Regions from separate parts of the Streptomyces sp. NPDC030862 genome, predicted to be linked through region 2. Evidence: riboswitches for the same ligand, from Rfam matches in the RefSeq annotation. Region 2 holds a riboswitch; the other holds the start of a gene.
What was found. Region 2 has a riboswitch for glycine ahead of gcvP (aminomethyl-transferring glycine dehydrogenase). Riboswitches for the same ligand answer to the same signal wherever they lie in the genome.
Positions count from the first base shown of each region.

Region 1: linked by a shared signal. The riboswitch ahead of gcvT (glycine cleavage system aminomethyltransferase GcvT) and the one ahead of gcvP (aminomethyl-transferring glycine dehydrogenase) in region 2 are both predicted to bind glycine.

Region 1 is NZ_JBVIEN010000002.1:563,007-567,671, forward strand. Features, by position in the region: gene glyA (serine hydroxymethyltransferase) at 151-1,410, opposite strand; gene gcvH (glycine cleavage system protein GcvH) at 1,424-1,801, opposite strand; gene gcvT (glycine cleavage system aminomethyltransferase GcvT) at 1,869-2,984, opposite strand; glycine riboswitch at 3,128-3,220, opposite strand; gene ACZ42X_RS06825 (AAA family ATPase) at 3,377-4,099, shown strand; gene ACZ42X_RS06830 (enhanced serine sensitivity protein SseB) at 4,161-4,665, shown strand, end outside.
Region 2 is NZ_JBVIEN010000017.1:7,997-12,661, reverse strand. Features, by position in the region: gene gcvP (aminomethyl-transferring glycine dehydrogenase) at 1-1,331, opposite strand, end outside; glycine riboswitch at 1,511-1,610, opposite strand; gene ACZ42X_RS31955 (PRC-barrel domain-containing protein) at 1,734-2,117, shown strand; gene ACZ42X_RS31950 (DNA polymerase IV) at 2,233-3,672, opposite strand; gene ACZ42X_RS31945 (MerR family transcriptional regulator) at 3,752-4,381, opposite strand; gene ACZ42X_RS31940 (bifunctional nuclease family protein) at 4,619-4,665, opposite strand, start outside.

The sequences.
Region 1 (4,665 bases), on a different contig from region 2:
CTGTCTGCCGGGGTGATGCAGGGACAACGCGGGGTGGGGCGGGTGGTGCGGTGAGCGGGGGGCAAGAGACGGGGCACCGCACTCACTGTTCAGTGTGCGCGGTGCCCCGCAGTTCAGTCTGTTGCGTACGTTACGTAACGCTTGAAGAGTTTACAGACCGGGGTAAAGCGGGTGCTTCTCGGCGAGCGCGGTGACCCGGGCCTTGAGCGCGGCCGCGTCGTAGTCCGGCTTCAGCGTCTCGGCGATGATGTCGGCGACCTCGCGGAAGTCCTCGGCCTGGAAGCCGCGGGTGGCCAGGGCCGGGGTGCCGATCCGCAGGCCCGAGGTGACCATCGGGGGCCGCGGGTCGTTCGGGATGGCGTTGCGGTTGACCGTGATCCCGACCTCATGGAGCCGGTCCTCGGCCTGCTGGCCGTCCAGCTCGCTGTTGCGCAGGTCGACCAGGACCAGGTGCACGTCCGTACCGCCGGTCAGGACGGAGACGCCGTGCTCGGTGACGTCCGGCTGGACCAGGCGCTCGGCCAGGATGCGGGCGCCGTCCAGGGTGCGCTGCTGGCGCTCCTTGAACTCCTCGCTCGCGGCGACCTTGAACGCCACGGCCTTGGCGGCGATCACGTGCTCCAGCGGACCGCCCTGCTGGCCGGGGAAGACCGCGGAGTTGATCTTCTTGGCGAGCTCGGCCGTCGAGAGGATCACGCCACCGCGCGGGCCGCCCAGCGTCTTGTGCGTCGTCGTCGTGACCACGTGGGCGTGCGGCACCGGCGAGGGGTGCAGACCGGCCGCGACCAGGCCCGCGAAGTGCGCCATGTCGACCATGAGGTACGCGCCGACCTGGTCGGCGACGCGGCGGAAGGCGGCGAAGTCCAGCTGGCGCGGGTAGGCCGACCAGCCGGCCACGATCAGCTGCGGCTTGTGCTCCTTGGCGAGGCGCTCGACCTCGGCCATGTCGACCTGGCCTGTCGCGTCGTCGACGTGGTACGCGACCACGTTGTAGAGCTTGCCGGAGAAGTTGATCTTCATGCCGTGGGTCAGGTGCCCGCCGTGCGCGAGGTTCAGACCCATGATCGTGTCGCCCGGCTTGAGCAGCGCGAACATCGCGGCGGCGTTCGCCTGGGCGCCGGAGTGCGGCTGCACGTTGGCGTGCTCGGCGCCGAAGAGCGCCTTGATGCGGTCGATGGCGATCTGCTCGACCACGTCGACGTGCTCGCAGCCGCCGTAGTAGCGGCGGCCGGGGTAGCCCTCGGCGTACTTGTTGGTGAGGACCGAGCCCTGGGCCTCCATGACCGCGACCGGAGCGAAGTTCTCCGAGGCGATCATTTCCAGGGTGGACTGCTGACGGTGGAGCTCGGCGTCGACGGCGGCGGCGACGTCCGGGTCCAGCTCGTGGAGAGGGGTGTTGAGAAGCGACATCGGGAGGGGTTCCTTACTCGCCGGAGAACGCGGTGTACTCGTCGGCGGAGAGCAGGCCCTCCGGCTCCTCCGCGACGCGTACCTTGAAGAGCCAGCCGCCCTCGAACGGTGCGGTGTTCACCAGCGAAGGGTCGGCCACGACGTCCTCGTTGATCTCCGTCACCTCACCGGTCACCGGCGAGTACAGGTCGCTGACGGACTTGGTCGACTCCAGCTCACCGCAGGTCTCGTTCGCGGTCACGGTCTCGCCGACCGGCGGGAGCTGGACGAACACCACGTCACCGAGCGCGTTCGCCGCGTGCTCCGTGATGCCGACCGTCGACACGCCGTCCTCGGCGGCCGACAGCCACTCGTGCTCCTTGCTGTAGCGCAGCTGCTGGGGGTTGCTCATGACTGGGATTCTCCTGTACGCGGGGGAGTGCTGGTGAACGGGGGACTGGTCCGGAAGGCGCCGGAGGTCACTTCTGGCGCTTGTAGAAGGGGAGCGCCACGACCTCGTACGGCTCATGGGTACCGCGGATGTCGACACCGACGCCCGCCGTCCCCGGCGCGGCGTACGCGGCGTCCACGTACGCCATGGCGATCGGCTTGCCCAGCGTCGGAGACGGGGCGCCGGAGGTGACCTCGCCGATGACCTCGCCCTCGGCGACCACCTGCATCCCGGCGCGCGGGATGCGGCGGCCCTCGGCGACCAGGCCGACGAGCTTGCGCGGCGGGGCGATCTGCGCCCGCTCGGCGGCCGCCTCCAGCGCCTCCCGGCCCACGAAGTCACCCTCCTTCTCGAACTTGACCACCCGGCCGAGGCCCGCGTCGAAGGGGGTGAGGGCGGTCGTCAGCTCGTGCCCGTACAGCGGCATGCCCGCCTCCAGGCGCAGCGTGTCGCGGCAGGACAGGCCGCAGGGGATCAGGCCGGCCGGGGCGCCGGCCTCCGTCAGCGCCTGCCACAGCTTCTCCGCGTGCTGAGGCTCCACGAACAGCTCGAAGCCGTCCTCGCCCGTGTAGCCGGTGCGGGCGATCAGCGCGGGCACGCCCGCGACGGTGCCGGGCAGCCCCGCGTAGTACTTCAGCCCGTCCAGGTCCGCGTCGGTGAGCGACTTCAGGATGCCGGGGGACTCCGGGCCCTGGACCGCGATCAGGGCGTACGCGTCCCGGTCGTCACGTACGACGGCGTCGAAGCCCGCCGCGCGCTCGGTGAGGGCGTCCAGGACCACCTGGGCGTTGGAGGCGTTGGCGACGACCATGTACTCCTGCTCCTGGAGCCGGTACACGATCAGGTCGTCGAGGATCCCGCCGTCCTCCTGGCAGATCATGGTGTAGCGGGCGCGGCCGACGCCGACGCCGCCGATGTTGCCGACCAGCGCGAAGTCGAGGAGGGCGGCGGCCTGCGGGCCCGTGACCGTGATCTCGCCCATGTGGGACAGGTCGAAGAGGCCGGCCTTCGTACGGACGGCGTTGTGCTCGTCGCGCTCGCTGCCGTACCGCAGCGGCATGTCCCAGCCCGCGAAGTCGGTCATGGTCGCGCCGAGCGCCCGATGCGTGGCATCGAGGGCAGTGAGGCGGGGGGCAGTGCTCATGGATAGGGCTCCCAGGGCATGGCTCGAAGACGGTCCTCCCCATCTGTCATCGGAACCTGAGAGGTTCACCGTGACCGTACGGGGACGGTCTTCGGCTTGCACCTTGGGTGGAGCCGCCGCGGCGGCCCGCTTTTCAGATCTGCCTCATCCACGCGGTACGGGGCCTGAGAGATTCAAGGGAGGAACTTGCTCCTTCGGCGCCCGGGCGGGACCCGGGACTCTCCCGCGCGGATTCAAGCGGCCGGTATGCGGTTGTACGCACCTGCGTGCGGTGGCGCGCACATCATTGCACGCGGGGTCTCATCGGCAAATCGCTTGTGCCTTATTACCCTTTCTTTACACTTCTTGGGCAAGGGTCGGGGAAGGCCGAGCCCGAGCAGGGGGAGTACGCGATGACGTTCCAGCGGACAGGTGCCTGCGCGGCCACCGGTGCGGTGAGCGGCGCGATGACCGGCGCCGTGCCCGGCGCGGTGAGCGGCGCCGTGACGGGCGCCGTGACCGGTGTGGGCGCGGTCGCCGTGCCCGCGCCCGCCCGCCCGCCCGCGCCCGTGCTGCGCGACCTGCGGGACCGCGCCGGGCGCTGCCCGCGCGAGCTGGGCTTCGCCGCCGGGGACCTGGTGGTCGTCTCCGGCCTGCCCGGCAGCGGCAAGTCCACCCTGATCGCCCGCGCGGCCGAGGGGCGCGGCATAGATTCCCAGGACGCCCGCGAGCGGTGGGAGCTCCGCATGCCGCGCCTCCTGCCGTACGCGGTCTACCGCCCCCTCGTCCGGATCGCCCACTACGCCGGCCTGTGGCGCGCCCTGCGCTCCGGCGAGAGCGTCGTCGTCCACGACTGCGGCACCCAGGCGTGGGTCCGGCGCTGGCTGGCCCGCGAGGCCCGGCGGCGCGGGCGCGCCCTGCACCTGATCCTGCTGGACGTCACACCCCGGGCGGCCCGCGAGGGCCAGCGGGAGCGGGGCCGGGGCGTCTCCGGATACGCCTTCGCGCGGCACCGCAGGGCGGTGGGGCGGCTGGTGCGGGACGCCGAGAAGGGCGTGCTGCCCGGCGGCTGCGCGTCCGCCGTCCTGCTCGACCGGCCGGCGGCGACGGCGCTGACCCGTATCACGTTCGGCTGAGCCGGGCGGTTAGGGTGCCCTGAACAAGCGCCGCACGGGTGGGAAGGACGAGGGGGCACCAGTGGACACCGCATGGCCGGCCAATGAGCTCGAAGAGGTGCTCGCCGCCTCGCTCGGCAACCCCGCCGCCGGACCCCGGCTCGTCGAGGTCCTGGGCCGCAGCCCCCTGTGGATCCCGCTCCCCAAGGGCGGCGGCCCCGACAGCCCGGACCTCGACCTGCCCACGCTGGAGCTGGACGGCCAGGCGTACGTCCCCGTCTTCAGCTCCGAGCAGCAGTTCCTGCGGTGCGTCGGGCCCCACATGTCGTACACCGTCGCCCCCGCCGTCGAGTTCGCGCGCGGTCTGCCCCCGCAGCTCGGCATCGCCGTCAACCCCGGCGGAGCCGTGGGCGCACCCCTGCCGCCGCCGGCCGTCGCCGAGCTGTGCCGGGTGGGCCGTACGCCGCTGGACGGGCCCGCGAGCGGCGCCCGGGTGCGGCTGTTCGAGCCCGACTGGCAGGAGGACCCGGTCGACTTCCTCGCCGCGGCGGCCGCCGAGTTCGAGGCCACCGGCACCGTGCTCACCG
Region 2 (4,665 bases):
CACACGGCGGCGAGCTGCGCGCGGCCGGTGGTCTCGTCGCAGGCGACCGAGACGTGGTCGGCGTCGACGAGACGGAGGTTGACGCCGTTCTCGCGGGCGGCGGCGACGGCCTCGGCGGCCTTGCCCGGCACCCGGACGGTCACGGTGTCGAAGAAGCTCGAGTGGACGACCTCGACGCCGCCGGCGCGCAGGCCCTCGGCCAGGATCGTGGCGTACCGGTGCACGCGCTGGGCGATCTGCTTCAGCCCGTCGGGGCCGTGGTACACGGCGTACATGCCGGCCATGACGGCCAGCAGCACCTGCGCGGTGCAGATGTTGCTGGTGGCCTTCTCGCGGCGGATGTGCTGCTCGCGGGTCTGGAGCGCCAGGCGGTACGCCCGGTTGCCGTCGGCGTCGACGGAGACGCCGACGAGCCGGCCCGGCAGGGAGCGGGCGAAGGTGTCGCGCACGGCCATGTAGCCGGCGTGCGGACCGCCGAAGCCCATCGGCACGCCGAACCGCTGGGTGGTGCCCACGGCGATGTCGGCACCCAGCTCGCCGGGCGAGGTGAGCAGCGTCAGCGCGAGCAGGTCGGCGGCGACGGTGACGACGGCACCGAGCTCGTGGGCCCGGTCGATGACCGGCTTGATGTCCCGTACGGCACCGGAGGCGCCCGGGTACTGGATGAGCACGCCGAAGACGCCGCGCTCGGCCACCTCCGCCGGGATGCCCTCGGCGAGGTCGGCGACGACGACCTCGACACCGGTCGGCTCCGCCCGGGTCTCGATGACGGCGATGGTCTGCGGCAGGGCGTCGGCGTCGACGAGGAAGACACCGCCCTTGACCTTGCCGACGCGGCGGGCCAGCGACATGGCCTCGGCGGCGGCGGTGCCCTCGTCGAGCAGCGAGGCGCCGGAGGTGGGCAGCCCGGTCAGGTCGGCGACCATGGTCTGGAAGTTGAGCAGCGCCTCCAGGCGGCCCTGCGAGATCTCCGGCTGGTAGGGCGTGTACGCCGTGTACCAGGCGGGGTTCTCCATGACGTTGCGCAGGATGACCGGGGGCGTGAAGGTGCCGTAGTAGCCGAGCCCGATCATCGGGGCGAGCACCTGGTTGCGGTCGGCGAGCGAGCGCAGCTCGGCGAGGACCTCGGCCTCGGTGCGCGCGGCCGGCAGACCGAGCGCCTCGGCGGTCTTGATCACATCCGGCACGGCGGCGGCGGTGAGCTCGTCGAGCGAGCCGTAGCCGACCTGCGCAAGCATCTTGGCGCGGGCCTCGGCGTCGGGGCCGATGTGCCGCTGCTCGAAGGGGATGCCCTGCTCAAGCTCGGAGAGCGGAGTACGGTTGGCGGTCATCTACGGAGGCCTCCTGGTCGTCACGACCTGCGAGGGGCACCATGGCGCGGGTGCCCGGACGGCCTCCCCCTCTGTCATCTCAACCTGAGAGCTTCACCGGGCGCCATGGGGAGCCGCCCGGCTTTCACCGTCGGTGAGAGCGGATGCCGTCCGACGCCCGCCCTGCTTTCCAGAGTGACCTCGTCCATGCGGTACCGGGTGCCTGAGAGATTCCGGGGAGGATTTGCTCCTTCGGCGCCTCCGAAAGGTTTCTCCGAAGGACTCTCCCGCATGGGGTCAACAGCCGTCTGCCAGCCTACCAGCGAGGTCCGGGCCCGATCCCTCGAGTGGCCGACGTCACCGATGTGCACTTTCGTAGTGATGTAGCGCAGTTGCGAGCGGGTGCGACCTGTTGGAGGGACCGTGCAGACCGATATCGATCCGCGGAGCCTGATCGGCCGCAAGGCCTACGACCGCAACGGCCACAAGATCGGGACCGTCGACGAGGTGTACCTGGACGACGCGACGGGCGTCCCCGAGTGGGCCGCCGTCCGTACCGGCCTCTTCGGCCGCGACGCCTTCGTCCCCCTGGCCCCCAGCGACCTCGCCGCCGACGGCCTGCACGTCCCGTACGACCGCGCCCTGATCAAGGACGCCCCGGACTTCGGCGTGGGCCGCCACCTCTCCCCCGAGCAGGAGCTCCAGCTCTACCACCACTACGGCCTGGAGCTCCCGTCTCCGCCGGACCCGGACCCCGACCCGGACCCCGACCCCGGCCTCGGCAACCTGGCCGGCCGCGACGGCTGACGCGCCTTCCGGAACTCGCGGCACCGGCGGCCGAACACGCCCAGCACGCCAGGCTCCGGCAGGGCGGCCCCGCAGGCCGCGGCCCCCCGGGCGTCCGGCCCGTCCGGCCCGCCCTTCAGGGCGACGGCGCCCGCTCCACCGCCGCCTCCACCGCGACCAGCGGCAGCGGGTCCGACAGCTCCAGGTCCGGGTCGTCGGTCCGGAAGGTCCGCACCCGGCCCGGGGGCGAGCCCGGCTCCTCGAACCGCACGGTCACGCGCCCCACCCCGCTGCCCTGCACCCACCCCGGCCCGTACTCCGCGTGCCGTACGTCCTGCCCGGCCATCCACCTGCGCTCCCCGCCGCCGGCGTCCTCCGCGGCCCCCGGTTCACCGCTCCCGCCCCCGCCTGCTCCTGCCCCTGCCCCTGCCCCTGCAGGCGGTTCCTGCGGCTCCGGGGCCCCGTCGCCCTGTGCACCCGCCGGAGCCTCCACCAGGGCGGCCTGGGCGAACAGGTCCTCCTGGGTGTAGTCCGCGAGCCCCGTCACGCCCACGCCCAGCAGCCGCACGCCGCCCGTGGTGTCCACGGACTCCAGCAGCCGGGCCGCCGCCTCCCGCACCACCGCGGGGTCGTCCGTCGGTCCGCGCAGGGTCTCGGATCTGGTCAGCGTCGAGAAGTCGTACCGGCGCACCTTGAGCACCACCGTCCGCCCGGAGCGCCCGGCGCCACGCAGCCGCCGCACGCACCGGTCGGCCAGACGCTCCACCTCCAGGCGCACCCGCACGCGGTCGTGCAGGTCCACGTCGAAGGTGTCCTCGACGGAGACGGACTTGGCGTCCCGCTCGGCCACCACGGGCCGGTCGTCGTGCCCCAGGGCCATCCGGTACAGCGAGGCCCCGTGCGCCTTGCCCAGGAGCCGTACGAGCTCGTCCTCGCCCGCCTCCGCCAGGTCGGCCACGGTCGTCATCCCGGCCCGCCGCAGGTGCTCGCCGGTGGCGGGGCCGACTCCCGGCAGGATCCGCACCGACATCGGCCCGAGCAGCTCGCGCTCGGTCCCGGGCTCGATGAGCACCAGCCCGTCGGGCTTCGCCTGCTCCGACGCGATCTTCGCCAGCATCTTCGAGCCCGCGAGGCCGACGGAGCCGGTCAGCCCCGTGACCGCCCGGATGTCCGCGCGCAGGCGCTCCCCGGTCGCCCGCGCCGTCGCCGCGTCCCGGGCCGTACCGCCCGCCTCGCCCGCCTCCAGGTCGACGAACGCCTCGTCCAGGCTCAGCGGCTCCACCAGCGGCGACAGCCGCCGCAACAGCTCCATGACCTGGTCGCTCACCGCCCGGTAGAGCGTGAAGCGCGGCACCAGGTACGCGGCGTTCGGCGCCAGCCGCCGCGCCTGGGCCATCGGCATCGCCGAGTGCACCCCGAAGCGCCGCGCCTCGTACGAGGCGGTGGCGACGACCCCGCGCGGCCCGAGGCCGCCCACCACCACGGGCTTTCCGCGCAGGCTCGGCTTCGCCGCCTGCTCGGCGGCGGCGAAGAAGGCATCCATGTCCAGATGCAGAATCGTCGGCGCGGCTCTCACATCACCGATGCTGCCCTACGCCACTGACAATCGCCCGCACGTACGTGCGAGCCCACGCGGCAACGCGGCCACGCCGCCGTCACACGGCCCTGTCGCGCCTGCGCCGCGCCAGCTCGTCGGCCGGATTGTGCCCGATGAGCGTCTCGCCGGTGTCGACGCGCTCCCCGTGCAGCTGCGACAGCGCCGCCTCGACATCCCGCCACACCACGCCCACGGCGATCCCGAAGACACCCTGACCGCCCTGGAGGAGATCGACGACCTCGTCGGGCGACGCGCACTCGTACACCGTGGCGCCGTCGCTCATCAGCGTCATGCGCTCCAGGTCGCGATCGCCCCGGGCGCGCAGGTGCTGGACGGCGGTGCGGATGTTCTGCAGCGCCACCCCGGTGTCCAGGAACCGTTTGACGATCTTGAGGACGACGACGTCGCGGAAGCTGTAGAGCCGCTGCGTCCCCGACCCGTACGCGGGCCGCACACTGGGCTCGACGAGGCCCGTACGGGCCCAGTAGTCGAGCTGCCGGTAGGTGATGCCGGCCGCCGCACAGGCGGTCGGGCCCCGGTATCCGATGACGTCGGCCGTCGGATCGGCCGACTCCTCCTGAACCACCCCGTGGACGGACGCGTTTCCGTGAAGCGGATACGGCCCGCTCTGCCCCGGACAACTTCGTCCGGGGATACCCCCAACCGCACCGTCGCCGCTGCTCATCACGCCGACCCTCCGTCCTTGACCTGCCATCTCGACGGTAGGCAGTCACCCGGGGTGCGTCAACGATCGCCACACTCGGCACGCCGAGTGATAATCACCCTGAGGGTGGTTTCCCGTGTCCCTCTTCCGGGAACACCTCACCGAATGCGCTGAAGACGGGGCGCGGCACCGCCCGGAGCGGCGAAACCCGGCCGACGCCGCCGCGGATTCACCGCGCCGGCGTCACCGAAAGCGGCCGGGTCACTGACTGTTGGTGCCGAAGTCCTCGGGCGAGATCTGGTCGAGGA